3 regions of the Sodalis sp. RH21 genome follow, and region 3 is predicted to be linked to each of the others. Evidence: predicted binding sites of a transcription regulator. Region 3 holds the regulator's gene; each other region holds the start of a gene.
The links. Region 3 encodes LexA, which represses DNA repair genes until DNA is damaged. Its sites were predicted from a motif close to TNCTGTATGTACATACAGNA; they were not measured.
Positions count from the first base shown of each region.

Region 1: a site for LexA is predicted at 2,032-2,051, ahead of umuD (translesion error-prone DNA polymerase V autoproteolytic subunit). Genes of this name have one in related genera too.
Region 2: a site for LexA is predicted at 3,435-3,454, ahead of ACL2XP_RS13110 (arabinose ABC transporter substrate-binding protein). Genes of this name have one in related genera too.

Region 1 is NZ_CP178732.1:5,003,049-5,010,549, forward strand. It holds gene ACL2XP_RS23180 (winged helix-turn-helix transcriptional regulator) at 1-316, shown strand, start outside; gene umuC (translesion error-prone DNA polymerase V subunit UmuC) at 325-1,593, opposite strand; gene umuD (translesion error-prone DNA polymerase V autoproteolytic subunit) at 1,596-2,015, opposite strand; gene idnR (DNA-binding transcriptional regulator IdnR) at 2,196-3,188, opposite strand; gene ACL2XP_RS23200 (MFS transporter) at 3,290-4,576, opposite strand; gene idnO (gluconate 5-dehydrogenase) at 4,666-5,430, opposite strand; gene ACL2XP_RS23210 (DmsA/YnfE/YnfF family dimethyl sulfoxide reductase) at 5,768-7,501, shown strand, end outside.
Region 2 is NZ_CP178732.1:2,859,311-2,866,811, forward strand. It holds gene araH (L-arabinose ABC transporter permease AraH) at 1-534, opposite strand, end outside; gene araG (L-arabinose ABC transporter ATP-binding protein AraG) at 552-2,081, opposite strand; gene ACL2XP_RS13110 (arabinose ABC transporter substrate-binding protein) at 2,243-3,232, opposite strand; gene ACL2XP_RS13115 (ribulokinase) at 3,610-5,292, shown strand; gene araA (L-arabinose isomerase) at 5,398-6,903, shown strand; gene ydgT (transcription modulator YdgT) at 7,050-7,265, shown strand; gene ACL2XP_RS13130 (DUF2569 domain-containing protein) at 7,277-7,501, shown strand, end outside.
Region 3 is NZ_CP178732.1:5,425,101-5,432,601, reverse strand. It holds gene ACL2XP_RS25105 (YjbH domain-containing protein) at 1-272, shown strand, start outside; gene ubiC (chorismate lyase) at 458-964, shown strand; gene ubiA (4-hydroxybenzoate octaprenyltransferase) at 1,020-1,889, shown strand; gene plsB (glycerol-3-phosphate 1-O-acyltransferase PlsB) at 1,939-4,410, opposite strand; gene ACL2XP_RS25085 (diacylglycerol kinase) at 4,537-4,905, shown strand; gene lexA (transcriptional repressor LexA) at 5,026-5,634, shown strand; gene ACL2XP_RS25075 (CsbD family protein) at 6,015-6,224, shown strand; gene zur (zinc uptake transcriptional repressor Zur) at 6,466-6,975, opposite strand; gene rcsA (transcriptional regulator RcsA) at 7,057-7,501, opposite strand, start outside.

The sequences.
Region 1 (7,501 bases), 420 kb from region 3:
CGCCCCCTGCCCGATGTTGCAGTTTGTCGGGCTGGTGGCGGGCAAATGGGCCATTCCGATTTTATATCGGCTGATTGTGCTGGACGGCCCGGTTCGCTTCGGGGAATTGCAGCGGGGGGTCTATCCGATTACGCAAAAAGAGCTGACCCGCCAGCTGCGCGCCTTTGAAAATAAGGGATTGGTGCGGCGCACCGTTTTCGCCGAGATCCCGCCACGGGTGGAGTACCAGGTCACGGCGCTGGGCAAAACGCTGGAAGCGCCGCTACGCGCCCTGGCCCAATGGGTGACGGCCCATCAGGATGATCTGGGCGCATAGCGCCGCGTTCACAATACCGCTACGCGCGGCAGGTCGCTGACCCGGGTGGTATAGGCCGGCGACAGCATCTCGCGTTTCATTTGCCAGTCCTGGCGGATGCCCTGCCCGGCAAACCAGATTTTGCCCCGCCCCGAGCGATTGATTCGATCCAGGGTCGCCATCAGCGCTTCCCCGTGCAAACGGGGCGCAAAGGGATCGAACAGGCTCAGCTGCGCCACGCCCTGATGATAAAAATCCCCCAGTACGATGCCCGCTTTCATATAACGCCGATCCTCCAGCCAAATGGCGTCCAGGCAGTGGATCGCCTGGGCGATGATATCCCGGGAATCATTGGTGGGGAACGGAATGAGCCGAGTGGCCTGGTTGCCGTAAAACCGCTCCCCCGCCGCGTGCGGGCTGGTTCTGAGAAATACCGACACCTGCCTGCAATATTGATTTTCGCCGCGCAATTTCTCCGCCGCGCGCACGGCATAACTGCATACGGCCTCGCGCATATCCTGATAACGGTCGATCCGGGAGCTAAAGCTGCGGCTGCACAGGATCTGCTGCTTGACCGCCGGCATTTCCTCCACCTCCAGGCAAGGCTCGCCGCACAATTCCCGCACCGTGCGCTCCAGCACCACGCTGAAATTTTTACGGATAAACGCCGGGTGGGAATCCGCCAGTTGCAACGCCGTACCGATCCCCATGGTGCGCAGCGCTTTACCCAGCCGCCGTCCGATGCCCCAGACTTCCTCAACCGGCAGCAGGGCCATTAATTTGCGCTGGCGCAGCGGCGATGAGAGATCCACCACGCCGCCGGTTCTACTCCACTGCTTCGCCGCATGGTTGGCCAGTTTCGCCAGGGTTTTGCTGGGGGCGATGCCCACCCCGGCGGTCAGTTTGGTGCATTGGTGCAGCCGCTGGCGCACGTCGCGGCCAAACTGCTCCAGCGCCATGCAGTGGCTGACGCCGGTCAGGTTGAGGAACGCCTCATCGATGCTATAGATCTCAACCGACGGCGCCATTTCCTCCAGCAGAGTCATTACCCGGTGCGACATATCGGCATACAGGCCGTAGTTGCTGGAGAATACCGCCACCTTATGCTGCGCCAGCTGCTGGCGAATCTTGAAATAAGGCTCGGCCATATTAATGCCGAGCAGTTTGGCGCTGGCGGAACGGGCGATCACGCAGCCGTCATTGTTGCTCAGCACCACCACCGGCCGGTCGCGCAGTTCGGGCCGGAACACCGTCTCGCAGGAGGCGTAAAACGAGTTGATATCCACCAGGGCGTACATGGTCAGCGCGCCGCATAAATAATGAATGTCACCACGCCAAACACTTCCACCTGATCATTATCCGCCAGCGCAATCGGCGCGTAGGCCGGATTCATCGGCAAGAGCTGCATCAGGGGGTGGAGTTGCAGGCGCTTAACGGTGAAGGCGCCGTCTACGGAGGCAATGACGATATCATGATGCCGGGGTTTGAGTGAGCAGTCCACCACCAGGATGTCCCCTTCGTGGATATTGCCTTCGATCATCGACTCGCCGGTGGCCCGCACAAAGTAGGTGCTGGCCGGATGGCGCACGCAGATATCGTTCAGGTCAATGCGGTTTTCCACATAATCCGCGGCCGGGCTGGGAAACCCGGCGGCCACCCGATCGCCAAACAGCGGCAACGGGATCGCTGCGGGGCATTCCAACGCGGGATATAACTTCATTTCGACCTTCTCCGGATACTGTATTTTTATACAGTATAGGCATTTATGTTGACGCTTGTGAAGGGGAGATAAGATAAGAAGGAGATAAGGAGTTGATTTGATGCAGGTTTAATTTTAGGCGCCGTCCGGCGGGCCGCGCCAGCGGCATGGAGCCGCTATCCCGTTATGGGTTGATCGGCGTTACAAGGTCTGGCCGAAATAGATTTGGTAACTTAAATCAACGTTTTCAACCCCCGGCTTGCCCGCGAGCCTTTTCAGTAATAATTCCGCCGCCGTCTTGCCGATATCAAACCGCGGCGTAATGACGCTGGCCAGTTTTTGCACATTGGCCCGCCCGATATCCAGGCCATGGAACCCCACGATAGCCATCCGCGCCGGGACGTCAATGCCCTGGGACTGGCATTCGAGCAACGCTCCCACCGCTAAATCATCATTAGTGCAAAAAATGGCGTCCACCGCGGGAAACTCCCGCTGCGCGCGGATAAACAGCTGGCTGCCCAACGTGATGGACGAAATGCTTTTCGGCAATAGCCGCATGGGGGTTCTGCCCGCTTCTTGCAGCGCATTGCATACGCCGAGATAGCGGCGGGCGTCCCGGGGATCGTCCATGGAGCCAATGTAAATTATATTCTCCTTACCGCTTTCCAATATGGCCTGGGTCATATCATAGCCGGCTTTTTCATTATCAAAGCCAACCTGGATATCCAAATACTCTTCGGTGAGATCCATTAATTCAGCAATAGGAATATTCGCCATCTGCAAAAATTGTTTTGTCCGATCGGTATGCTGTTTTCCGGTCAAGATAATGGCGTCGATATTATAAGATAACAAATTGATAATTCTTTCTTCTTCGATACCGGCGTCATAGTCATAATTGGCGATAATGGTTTGGTAATGATGGACAGAGGTGACAGATTCAATACCGGCCAATACATCGGAAAATATTTGATTTTTAAACGAAGGAATAAGAATGCCAATACATTTACTTCTTGAATTAAGTAAAATCTCGGGCGCGCGGTTAGGAATATAATTGATACCCTCTAATGCTTTGCCGATAAGCTCCCGATTTTTTTGAGAAACCTGATTGGGATCGCGCAGATAACGGCTGATAGTCATTTTTGTCACACCGGTTAAGGTTGCAATGTCCTGTAGCGTTATCCTGGTGCCTTTCATTCTCATCCCCATCGTTAAAGCATGCGCAATTATACATAACTTTGATGGAGGTGCCTATGATCGCGGGCCGGCGCGTAATGCGCCGGCCCGCTGACCCGCACTTAAGATGCGATACGTTTGCCCAGCGGCTTCGGCGCGGCGTTTTTAGGCGCCACGCGGACTTTCATCATAATTACCACCGACATGAGCAGCGCGGCGGCCATTAAACTATAAGAAATGCTGGGGTTGCCGGTAAGGCCGTTCAGATACCCCACCAGCCAGGCGCCGACAAACGCGCCCAAGGCCCCGACGCTGTTAATCAGGCCCATCGAAACCCCCGCGACATTCTTCGGCAGCAGTTCTGGAATCATGGCGAAGAACGGACCATAAGGCGCATACATACAGGCCGCGGCCACCACTAACAAGGCGTAGGAAAACCAGAAGTGCTCGTTACCGATCATATAAGAGGTAAAGAATGTGGCGGAGGCGATTAATAATAACGGCCAGATAAATAATTTGCGATTTTGTATTTTGTCCGATAACCACGATACGCTAAGCATAGCAATAATAGCGGCCAAATAAGGCAGCGCCGATAGCCAGCCAACGGCGACGATATCCACTGAAGCGGCTGACTTGATAATAGACGGCATCCACATCATAAACCCATAAACGCCGATGCTCCATAACGCATGTACCAAACATAGCATAATGACATTACCGGAGCGCAGGGCTTCGCCGTAATTACGCACCGGCTTGATATTTTGCTGTTCCTGATCCATCACCGCTTGTAAATCGGCTTTTTCCTGCGCGCTCAGCCAGCTAACCTGCGAAGGCTTATCCCTGACCAGAAACCACCAGAACACCGCCCAGATAACCGCGGGGATACCTTCGAAAATAAACATCTCGCGCCAGCCGAAGGCATTAATCAGATAGCCGGAAACGATGGACATCCACAGTACGGTAACCGGATTGCCCAGAATGAGAAACGTATTGGCGCGCGAGCGCTCCTGTTTGGTAAACCAGTTGCTGATATAAATCAGCATCGCCGGCATCACCGCGGCTTCGACCACGCCCAGGGTAAAGCGGATGATCAATAACATGGGTATATTGCTGACATAACCGGTGGCCGCCGCGCAAACGCCCCAAAGAATCAAGCTGCAAAATATCAGCTTTCTTACGCTGCGTTTTACCGCATATATCGCTCCCGGCACCTGGAAAAAAAAGTAGCCGAGGAAAAACAGGGCGCCAATCAGCGAAGAGACACCCTTGGTAATACCGAGGTCTTCTTGTATGCCTGACGCTGCGGCAAAGCCAAAATTCGCCCGATCGAGATACGCCAAGCTATAGGTAATAAATATTATCGGCATTAAATACCACCAGCGCCGAACGGCCAACTTTCTCTGTTGCATGATGCCAGTCCCCTACTCTGAGATAATGATTTTTTCGACGGCTGGAGCAGCCAGCCATCATAATGGAATGATTGTGTTATTATTTTTTATTAGACCGCGGCCAGCATGCCGCCATCGACAAATATAATATGTCCATTTACAAAACTGGACGCGGGCGCGGATAAATAAACGGCCGCGCCAATAAGTTCTTCAGGGTTGCCCCAGCGCGCCGCGGGGGTGCGTTTAAATAACCAATTTGAAAATTCCGTATTATCAACCAAGGCCTTGGTCATGTCGGTGGCAAAATATCCCGGAGCAATACCATTTACCTGGATATCATAGGGCGCCAGTTCAACACACATGCCGCGCGTCAGCATTTTCACCGCGCCTTTGGATGCGGCATAAGGCGTAATCGTTTCGCGGCCAAGTTCGCTTTGCATGGAGCAAATATTAATGATCTTGCCGCTACGGCGCGCCATCATCCTTTTTGCCACTTGCTGGGAAACCAAAAATACCGATTTTTGATTAACGTCGATAATTTTGTCCCACTCGCTTTCCGGGAAATCGACAAAAGGATAGCGGCGCTGGATACCGGCATTATTGATTAAGATATCAATTGGCCCCTGCTCCGCCTCGATTTTCTCAATCGCGGCGCTAATCTCCGCCGAGGAGGTGACGTCAAAACCATAACCCGACGCCTGAATATCCAGATGACGCAGGCTATCCGCCGCCTGATCCGCGCGCTGCTGGGTGATATCGTTGATCACGATACTGGCGCCGGATTCCCCCAGGCCGCGGGCCAAAAGATAGCCTATGCCCTGGGCGGAGCCGGTAATTAATGCGCGCTTGCCCTCAAGATTAAACAAATTTTTCACAAAAACCTCTTTTTCAAAAACTGTTACGCGTAACTTTATATGCGTAACAGTTATTGAAAAAGCGAATTGATCACATTTTTAATAAATTCCTTCTCCGGATAGCACCATTTTGAAGCCGCCATCACGTTCTTGCGCTTACGCACGTTAACCGCCCAGGCGGCGCGCGGCTAATGACGGCAAATTTGTCCGGGGACAATATTCGCTGGTGGTTTTTCATTCATTATCAGGAAGTATTTTGATAACCACAGTAATAATAAGGTTTCATTAGATTCGGCGCGTAGCGACGAGCCATGGTGAGCAATAAAATGGGTGACCGATGAAAAACAAATCATTAACCATGCCGGACTGCCCGCGCATCAGCCGGCGCAATCTGGTAAAAGGCGGCATGGCGGCCGGCGGCCTGCTGCTGGCCAGCCGGGCGCTGGATCTGCCGTTCCGATCGGCTTTCGCCGGGGAGTCGCCGGCGCAACCCATGGCCAACGCCGCCGACAAGCTGGTCTGGAGCATGTGTTCGGTCAACTGCGGCAGCCGCTGCGCCCTGCGTTTGCATGTGCGCGACGATGAGGTGTACTGGGTGGAGACGGATAATACCGGCCAGGATGAATATGGCGACCACCAGGTTCGGGCCTGCCTGCGCGGACGGTCGATCCGCCGCCGGATGAACCATCCCGATCGCCTGAAATATCCGATGAAACGGGTAGGCGAACGCGGGGAAGGTAAATTCCAGCGCATCAGTTGGGACGAGGCCCTGGACATCATCGCCGGTAACCTTAAGCGCATCGTCAAGGACTACGGCAACGAAGCGGTATATATCAATTACTCTTCCGGCGTCACCGGCGCCAATTTCGCCCGCTCGTCACCGTCGGGGTCGCTTATCACGCGCCTGATGAACTGCTACGGCGGCTACCTGAATCAGTACGGCACCTACAGCACCGCCCAGATCAACGCCGCAATGCCCTATACCTACGGTAGCAACGACGGCAATAGCACCTCGGATATCGTCAATACCAAACTGGTGGTAATGTTCGGCAACAATCCGGCGGAAACCCGCATGAGCGGCGCCGGCATCACCTACCATCTTGAACAGGCGCGCGAACGCTCTTCCGCGCGCATGATCGTTATCGATCCGCGCTATACCGATACCGCCGCCGGGCGCGAGGATGAATGGATACCGATTCGTCCCGGTACCGATGCCGCGCTGGTGTCGGCTATCGCCTGGGTGTTGATCACCGAAAACCTGGTGGACCAGGCGTTTCTGGATACCTACTGCGTAGGTTATGATGAAAAAACCCTGCCGGCCGGCGCGCCGGCCAACGGTCATTACAAAGCCTATATCCTTGGCCAGGGCGACGACGCCACCGCCAAAACCCCGCTGTGGGCCGAGAGAATCACCAGTATTCCCCGCGACCGGATCATCAAGCTGGCCCGTGAAATCGGCAGCGCCAAACCGGCGTATATCTGCCAGGGCTGGGGACCGCAGCGCCAGGCCAACGGCGAGCAAACCGCACGCGCCATCGCCATGTTGCCGATCCTGACCGGCAACGTGGGCATCAACGGCGGCAATAGCGGCGCCCGGGAGTCCACCTATACCATTACCATCGAACGGCTGCCGGTATTAACCAATCCGGTGAAAACCCAGATCCCGGTATTCTTGTGGACCGACGCCATCTCCCGCGGCAGGGAAATGACCGCGCTGAAAGACGGGATAAAAGGCAAGGACCGGCTGGACGTACCGATTAAATTCATCTGGAACTACGCCGGCAATACCCTGGTCAACCAGCATTCGGATATCAATCGCACCCACGAGGTCCTGAAAAAAGACCGGGACTGCGAAATGATCGTGGTGATCGAAAACTTTATGACCTCATCGGCGAAATACGCCGATATCCTGTTGCCGGATTTGATGACCACCGAACAGGAAGATATTGTCCCCAACGATTACGCCGCCAATATGGGGTATCTCATTTTCGGCCAGCCCGCCACCACGGCAAAATTCGAGCGCCGCTCGATTTACCAGATCACCAGCGATATCGCGCAGCGCCTCGGTGCGGATGTGGCGCAGAAATTTACC
Region 2 (7,501 bases), 2.6 Mb from region 3:
AATCCAGATGGGTGCCGGCAGGCCGAGCCAGTTGGCGTATCCCAGCACGAAAAACCGCTCATCTTCGATCCCCACCGCTTTGCCGTCGGAGATAATATAGGCCAGCCCGCGCACGATCTGCATGGTGGCCAGGGTGGTGATCAAGGCGTTAATCTTGAGCTTGGCGATAACAAAACCGTTGACCAGCCCGCACAGCGCGCCGAGCAGCAATCCGGCCGCCACGCCGAGCCACAGGCTTTCGGTCATGTTAATCACCACGGCGGTGGTTACGCCTGCGCAGGCGATAACCGATGCGACCGACAAATCGAAATCGCCCGACGCCAGGCAAAACAACATGCCGCAGGCAACGATGCCGGACATGGAAATGGCCAGGCCCAGGCCTTTCATATTAATAAAGCTGGCGAAATTGGGCACGAAAACCGAGCAGGCGATAAACAGCACGACAAACACCACCAGCATGCCGAAATTATCCCATACGCGGGCCAGACTTAGGTTTTTTTTCTCTTTTGGAGAGGGGGTGGTAACCGTCGACATAATAAACTCCTTCACTCTCAGGCAACCGCGTCAGCGGGGCTGGTTTCGGTTGTATGTAACATAGCCAGGCTTAACGCTTTTTGTTCAGTGGCATCCGCATGGGTCAGTTCGCCGGAAATCGTCCCTTCCCGCATCACCACAATCCTGTCCGCCAGCCCCAGCACTTCGGGTAAATCGCTTGAGGCGAACAGGACGGCGATACCGCGTTTGGCCAATTCATAAATAACGTGATAAATCTCGTGCTTGGCGCCCACATCGATACCGCGCGTCGGTTCGTCGAGCATAATCACTTTCATATCTTCCGACAGCCAGCGGCCCAGAATGGCTTTTTGCTGATTGCCGCCGGAGAGGTTCATGATTAATTGTTCGGCGGAAGGGGTTTTAATATTCAGCGATCGGATATGTTCCTGCGCATTCTCTTTTTCCCACCGGTCGTTAATCAGAAATCCGGCCTTGATGGTCTTGCGCCGGGCGCTGATATTGATATTTTCACGCACCGAATGCACCGGAATCAGGCCGTCGGCCTTGCGATCCTCCGGGCACAGCAGCAAACCGGCGCGAATGGCGTCGATGGGCGAGCGGATATTAAGCGGCTGGCCGTCGAGCAGCAGTTGTCCGCCGGTAATCAGGGTGCCGCCGAACAGGCCTTTCATCAGTTCGCTGCGTCCGGCGCCCACCAGGCCGAACAATCCGACAATTTCACCGGCGTGCACCGACAGCGTGATGGGCGTCTTGACGCCGACGGCTTTGATATTATCCAGTTGCAGCCGGACCGCGCCATGTTCACGCGGCTGGTAACCGTAAATATCGCCGAGATTGCGCCCCACCATCGCCTGCACCAGGCTGGTGTGATCAACGGCGGTCATATCATCAAAGGTGCGTACATATTTACCGTCTTTAAACACCGTGATGGCGTCGCCCAGCATGAAGATTTCTTCCATGCGGTGGGAAACGTATAAAATCACCCGGCCTTCGGCGCGCAATTCGCGGATCACCCTGAAGAGTTGTTCGATTTCACGGGCCGACAGCGAACTGGTCGGCTCGTCGAATGCAATAATTTTGGCGTTGCGGGTTAGCGCCTTGGCAATTTCCACCATCTGCCATTGGGCGATGGACAGGTATTTCAGCGGGGTATCCGGCGAAATATCCAATCCCAGATGCTCAAGCTGGAGTTTGGTTTCATAATTCAATATGGCGCGGTTAACCATGCCGTATTTATTCGGCAACTGGCCGAGGTAGATATTTTCCGCCACGGTCATTTCCGGCACCAGATGCAGTTCCTGGTAAATAATCGCCACCCCGGCATTGAGCGCGTCGGCGGTGGAGGCGAAATGAACCGGCTGCCCTTTAATAAAAATTTCGCCCTGGCTCGGCGTATAGCTGCCGCTGAGGATTTTCAGCAGCGTTGACTTTCCGGCGCCGTTCTCGCCCATCAGGGCGTGGATCTGCCCCTGGCGGCAATCGAAACTGATATCATCCAGCGCTTTGACGCCGGGGAAGATTTTACCGATGCCGCGGAACGACAGATAAGGTGTCTGAGTTGTCATGAACACATCCTCGCGTTAACCGATACGAACGGTACGCCGGCATTCCCGCTACGGTAATCATCAGGGGTTTTGGCTGACACGTGCATATCCTCTTGATGAATGACTTCGTCATGGACAGGGACGGCGCAAGGCCGTCCCGGGAAACAAGCGGGTAAAGGCAATTACTTACCGCCCAGGCCTTTTTTCGCCAATTCTTCTTTGAAGTTATCGCGGGTAATGACCACGACGTCGGTGACTTCGGTGAATTTCGGTGGTTCGACACCTTTGGTCACCCAGTCATTAAGCATCTGGATGCTCTTGTAGCCGTGCACGTCCGGGCTTGGCAGCAATGAACCGTAGAAACCGGTCGCGTTGGCTTTGGACAACTCGCTTACCGCGTCCACGCCGTTGATACCGATGCCGATGACGTTGGGCGCCTTGAAGCCCTGGCCCTCGGTGGCGCGTACGCCGCCGAGCACGGTGTTGTCGTTCATACCGATAATCAGCCAGTTTTTAACGCCGGAGTGCTGCACCAGCAACGAGTTGGCGGCATCGAACGCCCCGGGGATATCGTTGGATTTGGTCGGCACTTTATAAATTTGTTTTTCCGGGAAGCCGGCGGCTTTCAGGGCATCCATCGACCCGGTGGTGCGGCGACGCGCGGTATCGAGTTCGTCGGCGGTGATGGCCATGACGCCGGTATCGGCGACATTCCAGCCGCGTTTATTCATTTCTTTCCATAATTCCTGGCCCTGGCGCTCGCCAATCTTGGTGGCGGCCATCATAACCAGGGGCACGCTGTCCATCGGTTTGCCTTTGGCGGTGACAAATTGGTCATCCACCGCGATGACTTTCATATCATAGCTGCGGGCCTTGGCAATAATGGCCGACCCCAATTTAGGATCAGGGGTACAAATGACAAAGCCTTTGGCGCCGCTGGCGGCCAGGCTGTCGATGGCGTTGAGGGTTTTTTCGCCATCGGGCGCGGCGATCTTGATAACGTCAAAACCCAGATCTTTACCGGCTTTGTCCGCAAAACGCCATTCTGTCTGAAACCAGGGTTCTTCCGGCTGTTTAACCAGGAAACCTAATTTCAAATTTTCCGCCATAGCCGATTGAGACATAACGGCGGCCAATCCAATCGCCGCCAGTGCCTTAGTGAATTTATGCATGTAACTCTCCGGTATTTTTTATCGCCGTGCTTCGAAATGCTGAAGCGTGTAAGCGTTATCAGTAGGGAAGTTGTGGCCACGCGGTACAGCTAAGCGGCGGAAATATCACCGTTCACCCCACCCGGCCCTTTAGACGGGAGTAGTTTTAGCGTTAAAGTGTTGCCAAAATGTAGAGCGTTATCACAGTTCTCAATTACAGCCGTTTTGTGCATAGATACAGCAAATTTCACCTCCCTGTAACTTTTTGATGACCATCACATTTCAGCCATGGGTGACAGAAATGTGCATACTTCCAGCTAACCTTTCCTCACTGCGCCGTCAAAACATCCTTATGGTTGTTCACATCATCCGTTTTCGGGTCAACAGGAGAGAACAGCATGAGTGAAGAGGCCATCAGCCTCGGGCTTGATTTCGGCAGCGACTCGGTACGCGCCCTGGCAGTGGATTGCCAAAGCGGCAAAGAGCTGGCGACCGAAGTGGTCTGGTACCCGCGATGGCGCGAGGGCCAGTATTGCAAACCCGCGCATAATCAATTTCGCCATCATCCGGCCGACTATCTGGAATCAATGGAACAGGCGATCCGCGCCGTGGTTGACGATTTATCACCGGCCCAGCGTCTGAAGATCGTCGGCATCGGCGTGGATACTACCGGTTCGACGCCGGCGCCCATCGATGCCGAAGGCCGCGTGCTGGCATTGCGCCCGGAATTCGCGGATAACCCGAACGCCATGTTTATTTTATGGAAGGATCACACCGCTATAGACGAAGCCGAGGCGATTAATCAACTGTGCCATAACGGCGATTTCCCTGATTACACCCGCTATATCGGCGGCGTGTACTCGTCCGAATGGTTCTGGGCCAAAATTTTACATATCACCCGCCAGGATGCCCTGGTGCGGCAAGAGGCGGTATCCTGGATAGAATTGTGCGACTGGGTGCCGGCAATCCTGTCCGGCGCCAGCCGCCCGCAGGAGATTAAACGCGGACGCTGCGCCGCGGGGCATAAATCCCTGTGGCACCCCGACTGGCACGGCGTACCGCCGAAAGCCTTCCTGGAAGCGCTCGATCCGGTGCTCACCGAACGGCTGCAATATCCCCTGTTTACCGCGACCTATACCGCGGAAGCGCCGGTCGGCCTCATCTGCGCCGAATGGGCGCAAAAATTGGGTTTGCCGACCACCGTAACCGTCGCCGGCGGTGCCTTTGACTGCCATGTGGGCACCGTCGGCGCCGGAGCCCAGCCTTATACGCTGGTTAAAGTCATCGGCACGTCCACCTGCGATATTTTGATTGCGGACGAACAGACCGTCGGCGATCGCTCCATCGCCGGTATCTGCGGCCAGGTCGACGGCAGCGTGGTGCCGGGCTTTATCGGCCTGGAAGCGGGACAATCCGCTTTCGGCGATATTTACGCCTGGTTCGGCCGTTTGCTCGGCTGGCCGCTGCGCCAGGCCGTGGAACAAAATCCGGCGCTCAAACCCGCGTTGGACGCGATCCAGGACCAAATGCTGTCCACCCTTACCGAAGCCTGGGCGCAGGAACCGTCCCTGGATCATCTGCCGGTGGTGCTGGATTGGTTTAACGGCCGCCGGACGCCTTATGCCAATCAGCGGCTGCAAGGGATGATCACCGGACTTAATCTGGGTACCGATGCCCCGGCGCTGTTCGGCGGGCTGATCGCCGCCACCGCCTTTGGCGCGCGCGCCATCATGGAGTGTTTCGAAACCCAGGGCATTCCGGTGGAAAATGTGCTGGTGATGGGGGGGATCGCCCGCAAATCGCCGGCGATCATGCAGGTGCTGGCCGACGTGATGAATCGCCCGTTGCAATTAGTGGCCTCCGATCAATGCTGCGCCCTGGGCGCAGCCATTTTTGGCGCGGTGGCCGCCGGCGTACATGCGGATATCGCGCAGGCGCAGCGGTCAATGGCCAGTCCGATCGAACGCACGCTGCAACCGGACCCTGCGCGGGTGGAACAATTCCAGCGGCTATATGAGCGCTATCAGAAATGGTGCGGCGTGGCTGAGCTTGCCTATACGCAAAAAACGGGCGCGCAATAAACGGGCGCGCAACTCGCTAGCAGCACTCATTCATCCATAACCAACCGGGCCGCATAGCTTACGCGGTCCGCAACCTCCCTTTGCCGGAGATGTCTAGGAGTCATGATGGAAAATTTTCAGCAACACGAAGTCTGGTTTGTTATCGGTAGCCAACATTTATACGGTCCGGAAACCCTGCGCCAGGTCACCGAACACGCCCAGACCGTGGTCAAAGGTCTGAATGATGAAGCCGGATTACCGGTTAAATTGGTATTAAAACCGCTGGTAAAATCCCCCGATGAGATTCTCGCGCTGTGCCGCGAAGCGAATTACAACACTCACTGTATCGGCCTGCTGACCTGGCTGCATACGTTTTCGCCGGCCAAGATGTGGATCGGCGGCCTGAGTATCCTTAATAAACCGCTGTTGCAATTCCATACGCAGTTCAATGCCCAAATTCCGTGGGAAACCATGGACATGGACTTTATGAACCTGAACCAAACCGCGCACGGCGGCCGCGAATTCGGCTTTATCGGCGCGCGCATGCATTTGAACCACCAGGTGGTGGTCGGCCATTGGCAGGATAAGCAGGCGCACCGGACCATTGCCAAATGGATGCGCGCCGCCGCCGCCAAGCAGGAGAGCCAGCAGCTGATCGTGGCCCGCTTCGGCGACAATATGCGTGAAGTGGCCGTAACCGAAGGTAATAAAGTCGGGGCGCAGATCCAGTTTGGCTATTCCGTGACCGCCTACGGCCTGGGGGATCTGGTCAGCGTGGTCGACGAGGTCTCTAAAGGGGATATCGATACGCTGATTGAAGAGTACGAAGCAACCTATATTCTTACCGACAAGATTAAACAAAACGGTGAAAAACGCGAAAACCTGCTGGATGCCGCGCGCATTGAGCTGGGGCTGAAACGTTTTCTTGAGCAGGCGGGCTGCAAGGCCTTTACCTCGAATTTCGAAAACCTGTATGGCTTAAAACAATTGCCGGGACTGGCGGTACAGCGCCTGATGCAGCAAGGCTACGGCTTCGCCGGCGAAGGCGACTGGAAGACCGCCGCCCTGCTGCGCATCTTGAAGGTCCAGGCCAGCGGGTTGCGCGGCGGTACCTCGTTTATGGAAGATTATACCTATAACTTCCAGCCGGATAATAACCTGGCGCTGGGCTCGCATATGCTTGAGGTCTGCCCGAGCATCGCCAAGGAAGAAAAACCGACGGTGGACGTCCAGTTCCTGGGCATCGGCGGCAAAGCCGATCCGGCGCGCCTGCTGTTCTCCACCCCGGCCGGCCCGGCGGTCAACGCTTCGGTTATCGATATGGGCGATCGTTTCCGCATGCTGGTCAACGTGGTGGACACCATCGAGCAGCCGCATCCGCTGCCCAAGCTGCCGGTAGCCCGCGCCATCTGGAAAGCGCAGCCCTCGCTGGAAGTGGCGGCTGAAGCCTGGATACTGGCCGGCGGCGCGCATCATACGGTGTTCAGCCAGGCCCTGGCTCTCGATGACATACGTTTGTATGCGGAAATGCATAACATCGAGCTGCTGGTCATCGACAACGACACGCGGATTCCCGAGTTCAAACAGGCGCTGCGCTGGAACGAACTGTATTACAAGCTTTGCGCTAAATAAGTCAGGTAACTCGGTGACGCCCGCTATGGCAGCATAGCGGGCCTTTTGGCATGACGTTTTTGCTATTTCTGCGGAAGAATCTATAGACACCGCGGCGGCGCTGAATATACTACCTTGCAAATATCCTCTTCCCTGAATGCCTAACCATGACTGCGCAAGATTATTTATTAAAATTTCGCCGGGTGAATACCCCGGAAAGCCTGGAAAAACTCTTTGACCATTTGAATTATTCCCTGGCTGACAGCGCCGACATCATCAATATGTACCGGGCTGCGGATCACCGCAGGGCGGAACTGGTTTCCGGCGGGCGTTTATTCAACCTGGGGCAAGTGCCGAAAGCGGTATGGCGGTACGTGGTTTGACTCATCCTGTCTTGACGCCGCCCCAGGCCGCCCAGCGCATCGGCGGCTGGCTTTGGCTGCCCGTCAGCTATTTGATTCTGGCGCTGATCGGCGCCACCCTGACGGGGGCGGTGTTTATGCTGGCCCTGGCCAACGGCTCAGCCGCCGGCGTCAACTGGGCCGCCTCCATGGCCACCGTCCTGGTGATGTGGGCGTTTACCTTTTGGACCCTGCGGTTATTGCTGCGGCGCTCCCGC
Region 3 (7,501 bases):
GCGTGACGTTTGATGTCTCCAGGAAGTTCGACAGCGGGGTTACCGCCGGCGCTTTCGCCACCTTTACCAATGTCTCCAAAGAGGATTACGGTGAAGGGTCATTCACCAAGGGATTCTATCTGTCGATACCGCTGGATCTGTTGACGGTAACGCCTAACCGCACCCGGGCCCAGTTGAACTGGATTCCGTTGACTCGCGATGGCGGTCAGATGGTGGGGCGTAAATACTACCTGTACGGGTTAACCGACGAACGCGCACCGGCGGTTGAATAAACCCGCCAAATCAGCGATAAGTAATGGCCTCCTCCGGAGGCCATTTTTTTGCGCCGCTAGTGGCGTCATCGCTGTGAACGACGCCGCTGGCGCCCGAAGCATAATCTTCCCCGGACGGTGGGTTAATAATATGGCGTTCTGAGCTACACTAATGGCTCTGGTTATCTGACACAATGGGGAACGGGATGACGGACGATCCTTATATCTCATTATTGGCTTCTATTGTTTGGCGCTCCGATCAAGACCCGCCGCCGGACGCCAAGGCCGCGGATTGGCTGATGGAGCGAGGCTCCATGACCCTGCGTTTTGAGCGCCATTGCCGCCGCGTCGCGGTCCGCCGCGGCCGGGAAGGCTATTTCCCGGCGCAAACGCTGGGGCCTGAGGTGGCGCTCTTACCCCCATGCGAACGCTATTGGCTGCGGGAAGTCGTATTGTGCGGTGACGAGCAACCTTGGCTGGTAGGGCGTACCCTGATTCCCGAGGATGCGCTGGCGGGGGCGGAGTGGGCGCTTACCACTCTTGGCGATATACCGCTCGGCAAATGGTTGTTTCGCGATGAGGCCCCGGCGCGGGACTATATCCAGGTGGGTAAATCGGATAATTTATGGGCGCGCCGCTCGTGTTTTCGGCCCAGCGGCAAGTCCTTATTGCTGACAGAGCTATTTTTACCTGACGCGCCGCTGTATCGTTAAACATAACGTAAAGTTTGATGAAGTATAGGAGAGAGAAGTGGAACAAAGCGCCACGATGGGCAAATGGCAGGCCTGGTGCCGGTTAATGCGCATTGATAAACCCATTGGTTCTCTGTTGTTACTTTGGCCGACCCTGTGGGCGTTATGGCTGGCCGGGCGGGGCACGCCCGCTCTTGGTACGCTGATGGTGTTTATCCTGGGCGTTTTTTTTATGCGGGCCGCCGGATGCGTGGTTAATGATTATGCCGACCGCAAAATTGACGGACACGTTAAGCGTACCGCCTCGCGGCCGCTTCCCAGCGGCCTTATTAGCGAGAAAGAAGCGAAAATCCTGTTTGTGATCCTGGTGGGACTCTCGTTTGGCTTAGTCCTGACTCTCAATACCATGACTATCGCGCTATCGGTGGCGGGATTGGCGCTGGCCTGGGTTTATCCCTTTATGAAGCGGGTCACCCACCTGCCGCAACTGGTGCTGGGCGCGGCTTTCGGCTGGTCAATTCCCATGGGATACGCAGCTGTAAGTGAGTCCTTACCTTTAGCCTGTTGGCTGCTGTTTGCGGCGAACATCCTCTGGACGGTAGCCTACGATACGCTATATGCCATGGTAGATCGCGATGACGACCTGCGCATTGGCGTAAAATCCACCGCTATCCTGTTTGGCCGTTATGACAAAGCTATCGTCGGCGGCCTGCAAGCGGCCACGCTGCTGCTGCTACTGCTGCTGGGGGGGCTGATGGGGCTAAGCTGGCCTTTTTACGCGTCGCTATTGATCGCCGGGGCCATGTTTGTCTATCAGCAAAAAATGATTGTCCGGCGCGAGCGGGACGCCTGCTTTAAAGCGTTTCTGAATAACAACCTGGTAGGCATGGTGGTCTTTGTGGGTATCGCGCTGAGTTTGCTTGGAACGGGTACGGGACAGTCTTAAGCCGCTGACGGGTACGGGCATGGATAAGCCCGCGCCCGTCATGGGCGCGTCATACCGTCATCGACGCCTCGCCCGGCGGCTCGACGGCGGGGGCGTTAGCTAATACGCTGGCGCTTTCAATGGTAAGCCGGACTTCCGGCGTAAGCAGTTCGCTGAGTATCTCGCTCATTTCCCTTACCCTCTCGCCGATGGCGTCGCCGCTGTCGCTGATATAACCTTCCTCGCGCAGCGTAGCCACCAGGGTGGAGAATACCGCTTTGTCGAAGAATTCCGGCGCATTTATGCCATGCAGCACCGAAAGGCGTTGGGCCATGATGCGGCTCTCTTTCTCCAGCGTGCCCCGGTTGATCTCGGGATTGATGCGCAGCAGTGAAAAGGTGATGGCATAGCGTTGCAGCGTTTCACGCACGCTGGCCGCCAGTAGCTGCAGGGTTTGCGCCTGCGCCGGGTTAAGTAATAATTGCCGGTCGCGATCGAAAATCAACCCTTGGCGTACCAGCTCTTCAATCAGCGAATCGATAATAGGGCCGAGATCGGTGTTCTCATGCTGCATGAACAGTTCGGCCTTCATCATGGGATAGAACAGGTTTATCCGGCGCAATAACTGTTTCCGGTCGATGCCGGGATGACCGATAACGATACTGGCGACCAGCGAAGGCAGGATAAACAGATGCTGGATATTATTGCGGTAATACGTCATCAGCACCGCCTGCTCGCGGGACAAATAAATAATATCGCCGATAGTATCCTTTTCGATGCTGAACTTATTCATCGCCAGGGCGTGCTCCAGCAGTTCCTGCGCGGTGGACTCGGGTACCGTCACATCGGACGCATAAGGCACGTTGCGCAGCAACGCCAAATAGCAGGTGAGCTGCTGCAACAACTGCTCGCGGGTAAGCGAGCGCTGACGGGAGGCCAGTAATACCGTGGAGCACAGATTAATGGCGTTGGCCGCCGCCGCGTTGTTGATACGCACCATGATTTTCGCGGCGATATCATCCACCGCCGGCGCCAGCCAGGAAGGCCGCTGGGCGTCAATGGGATCGATGGAGTCGCGCCATTGCGGCACGTTCTGGTTAAGATAGGTGCTTAGGGATAAGGGCTCGCCAAAATTGACATACCCCTGGCCCAGATTACGTAATTTACGCAACCCGCGGACCATTTGCACAAATCCCTCTTTCTCTTTGGTGGCGCCGCGCAGCTCTTTGGCGTAGGTGCCCACTTCCATGACATGTTCATAACCCACATAAATCGGCACCAGGGTAATCGGCCGATTGCCCCCGCGCAGCATGGCCTGGATGGTCATGGTCAGCGTACCGGTTTTGGGTTCAAGCAACCGCCCGGTACGCGAGCGCCCGCCTTCCATGAAATATTCCACCGAATAACCCCGGGTAAACAGCTCGCCCAAATATTCACGGAAAATCGTGGAGTAGAGTTTGTTGCCCTTAAAGGTGCGGCGGATGAAAAATGCGCCCAGGCGCCTGAAAATCGGGCCCGCGGGCCAGAAATTCAAATTGATGCCCGCGGCGATATGCGGCGGCACCAGGCCCTGGTGGTAAAGCACATAGGATAATAATAAATAGTCCATATGGCTGCGATGACAGGGTACGTAGACTATCTCATGACCGTCTTCCGCCAGTTGGCGTACGCGTTCGGCATTACGAACATGCAGCCCTTGGTAAAGACGGTTCCAGGTCCAGCTCAATACGCGATCGGAGAGGCGTACCGCCTCGTAAGAAAAGTCCGCCGCAATTTCTTCCATGAGGGCGATGGCGTTTTGCTGCGCTTTTTCCGCGGAGATTTTTTTGGTGCGGGCTTCATCTTCGACGGCTTTTTCGATCGCCTTGGACGCCAATAATTTATTAAACAAATCCTGGCGGACCGGCAAACGCGGCCCCACCGCCACCAGACGTTGGCGCGCGAAATGAATCATGGCGACGCGGGCGAGCTTTTGCGCGATGGTTTTGTCGGTACCGTGTTCCGTCGCCATATAGCGCATGGACAGCGGATTGGAGAAGCGGACGAAGCTATCGCGTCCCAGCCACAGTACGGCGATAAATTTTTGAAAACCGTTAAGCAGGCGCAACTGGGGGGCGGGCTGGTTTTGCTGCGCCTCGCGTCCGGGAGAGCGGCCGAACATGATGGATACGGGCACCATTTGTACATCGAGTTGCTGATTGTTGCGGTGCAAGTCCAGATAGTCGTGAAACAGCTTTACGGATTCGAGTTTTTCCGAGAAATAAGAGAAGACGCGCGGACCATCATGGATAAAAACGTAACGCGGCAAGACGACGCCGTCGATTTCCAAGGGAATCAAGGGGTCGGGTAATTGGAGATGCAAACATTGCGCGCGCAGCGTGAGTAAGTCCGCTTTTGAATTATATGGTAACACATACATTATTGGCCGCAGAGGGTCCAAACCGGTTTCTTCCCGTGGATTCGCGGGAATGACTTTGCTTCGCACCAGCAGCCTGAGCGGTAAATCCAAGAACGTGTAAAAAATAGTACGCCAACCTGACATATCTTTGTGAAGCCCCTTGTTAGCATTGCGACTCAAGAATACCAGAAACCGCGCGGCAGATCTGTGGTGATACGAACGCGAAGAACAGGTAACATGGGCGCTATTTTCTCTCTGTGCATAAAAATTATGGCAAACCAAACCAGCGGGCTTAGTCGCATCTATAAAGCCACGGGATACTCAATAAAAGGATTTTGCGCCGCCTGGCGTCATGAAGCCGCTTTCCGTCAGGAAGTGGTGGTTGCCATCTTGGCGATCGTCATTGCATGTTATCTCGAATCAGACCCCGTTTCGCGAATTTTATTGATCGGATCTGTGTGGCTGGTGGTGGTGATCGAAATTATCAATAGCGCTATAGAAGCCGTGGTTGACCGTATCGGGCCCGAATTGCACCCGCTTTCCGGTAGGGCGAAGGATCTGGGGTCGGCCGCGGTCACGCTGGCCATTATTCTGGCCTTGTTCGTCTGGGGGATGTTGTTGTGGCGGCACTTCGCCTGATCTTGCGTTTTCAGGCCCCCTTGGCCGGGATTTTATCGCATTTTGGTACGTTGAAGGTTTTCAATTGCGCCGGACCTGTATATACTCGCAGAAAGACTGTATAAACAAACAGGGGACGGAATGAAAGCGTTAACCGCCAGACAGCAAGAGGTTTTTGAGCTTATACGCGATCACATATCGCAAACCGGTATGCCGCCGACCCGCGCGGAGATCGCCCAGCGCCTGGGGTTCAAGTCCCCCAACGCCGCTGAAGAGCACCTCAAGGCGCTGGCGCGTAAAGGCGCTATCGAAATTGTCTCGGGCGCCTCACGTGGCATCCGGTTATTAATCGAAGAAGAAACCGGCCTGCCGCTCATTGGCCGCGTGGCCGCCGGCGAGCCTCTGCTTGCGGAACAGCACATAGAAAGCCACTATCAAATAGACCCCGACCTGTTTAAACCCCATGCTGATTTCCTGCTGCGGGTAAGCGGCATGTCCATGAAGGATATCGGCATTATGGACGGCGACCTGCTGGCGGTGCACAAAACCCAGGACGCGCATAACGGCCAGGTAGTGGTGGCGCGAATCAACGATGAAGTAACGGTTAAGCGCCTGAAGAAACATGGCAATATTGTGGAGTTATTGCCTGAAAACAGCGAATTCGCGCCCATTATCGTCGATCTTCGCCATCAGGAACTCTCCATTGAAGGGCTGGCGGTTGGCGTTATCCGCAACGGCAACTGGATTTAACCCGCAGCCGTAGCCAAAACCGGTGCCGCTGCGCCGGCCTCGTGAATTTACGCGGCTAAAAACGCTATCAATTCCCGGCCTCCCCTGTTGCTGGCTACGGCTCCAGGGTGGCCCTGCCGACACATATTGTTACATTTACCGTTCTTTCCCTTTTCTTCTGCTACCCGCTGTTTACCCTGGTTTTATCGACCGCTTCCAGATGAAAAGCCGGTAAGCCTGGGCTATTCTGCTGCGAAATAATGCTTATACCAAATGCGCTGCTATACTTATAGCCATAGGGTTAGCTTATGACCTCCGGTAGATGAATCAGATTTTTTTTGTTTTTCATTAACCGATGCATAGTAAGTTAATTGATTAACCGAAGACCAAGGAGAACTCCGATGAACAAAGACGAAGCCAGCGGCAATTGGAAACAGTTCAAAGGTAAAATCAAAGAACAATGGGGTAAACTCACCGATGATGATTTGACCGTTGTTGAAGGCAAACGCGAGCAATTAATCGGGAAAATCCAGGAACGTTACGGTTACGGCAAAGATGCCGCCGAAACGGAAGTCAAAGACTGGGAATCCCGCAATAAATATCGTTGGTAGCTTGTCTAAAAAGAAATAACCGTGGTACCAAGAGGTTATTTCTTTAGCAGTGTTCCTACCCAAAGGTACAAGGACGTACCACCCGGCTTTATGCCGCTGCATTATTTGTCCCCACCTTATTTATCTTTACCCGCTTGACCCGCTTGGTTCAAAAACAGCCGTAATAATGATTTTTCAATGCGGGCTAGCGGCCATTATATTAAAAATCTTTGCTGATTTATCCGGGCAAGCAACAACGTTATCAACGCTTTTTTATAGTGATGCTATGGTCATGATGGCAATCTTGCGGGCTTTCGCAGGCCTGTACGTCCGTGCAGGCAGGGCAAAACCCATGCGCTTCCACCACGTTATGGCGCATGGCGAAACCGGCGGCCTTAGCCATCTTCTGCAATATGTCCTCAATGCCCTCGGTTGATTGCTCCGTGACCTGGCCACAGCGATCGCAGATGAAAAAAGCGGACGTGTGGCCCGGTTGTTCAAAGTGGTGGCAAAGCACAAAGCTATTGGTGGACTCCACGCGATGGATAAATCCTTGTTCCAGCAGAAAATCCAGCGCTCGGTAAATAGTTGGCGGCTTGGCCTGGGGTTCCGATACCCTGAGCAAGTCCAGCAGGTCATAGGCGCTGATGGCGCCCTCCTGCTGGGTCATCAGGCGCAACACTTCCAGGCGCTGTGGCGTCAGGCGCACATTACGTTGTTCGCACAGTTGTTCCGCCTGACTGAGTAATTGAGACTGGGTTGTTGCATTCATAGGGATTCCCCGCAGCTAATTCCGCAGTCCATCTTACCATGAAGGTGTAAAAACGCCGAGTACGGGATGTGTACCGTCTTGTCACGCAACCGGGTAACGGAAGTTAATATTATCCGTGACTCTATTGGCAATTGAGATTAAATGGTAAATAATCTGCTTATTAGTAGCTTTGGTTTTACGTTTGATATTTATTTTATGTGAAGAAAGCGTTTTCTCTTTAATACCCAACTGTGAGCATATATGCATGGTGTTGAAACCTGACATCCACATTTTTAGAATCTCGGCTTCTGTTTTGCTGAAGTGCAAAGGAGAAAATCCCAATACTGAATTGTCACTTTGCCACGCTTTGGTATCCATGAAATATTGAATTATCATGATAATTGAACTCATCTTTATGAATTTCGACACGATAATTACATTGTCTTTTATTGGTACAAAATCGTGAAATTTTATATTTTCATTGCCAATGAAAATAAAAAATAACGTTAAGGGCTGTGTATCGATAATGGATTTTAAATCACTACCA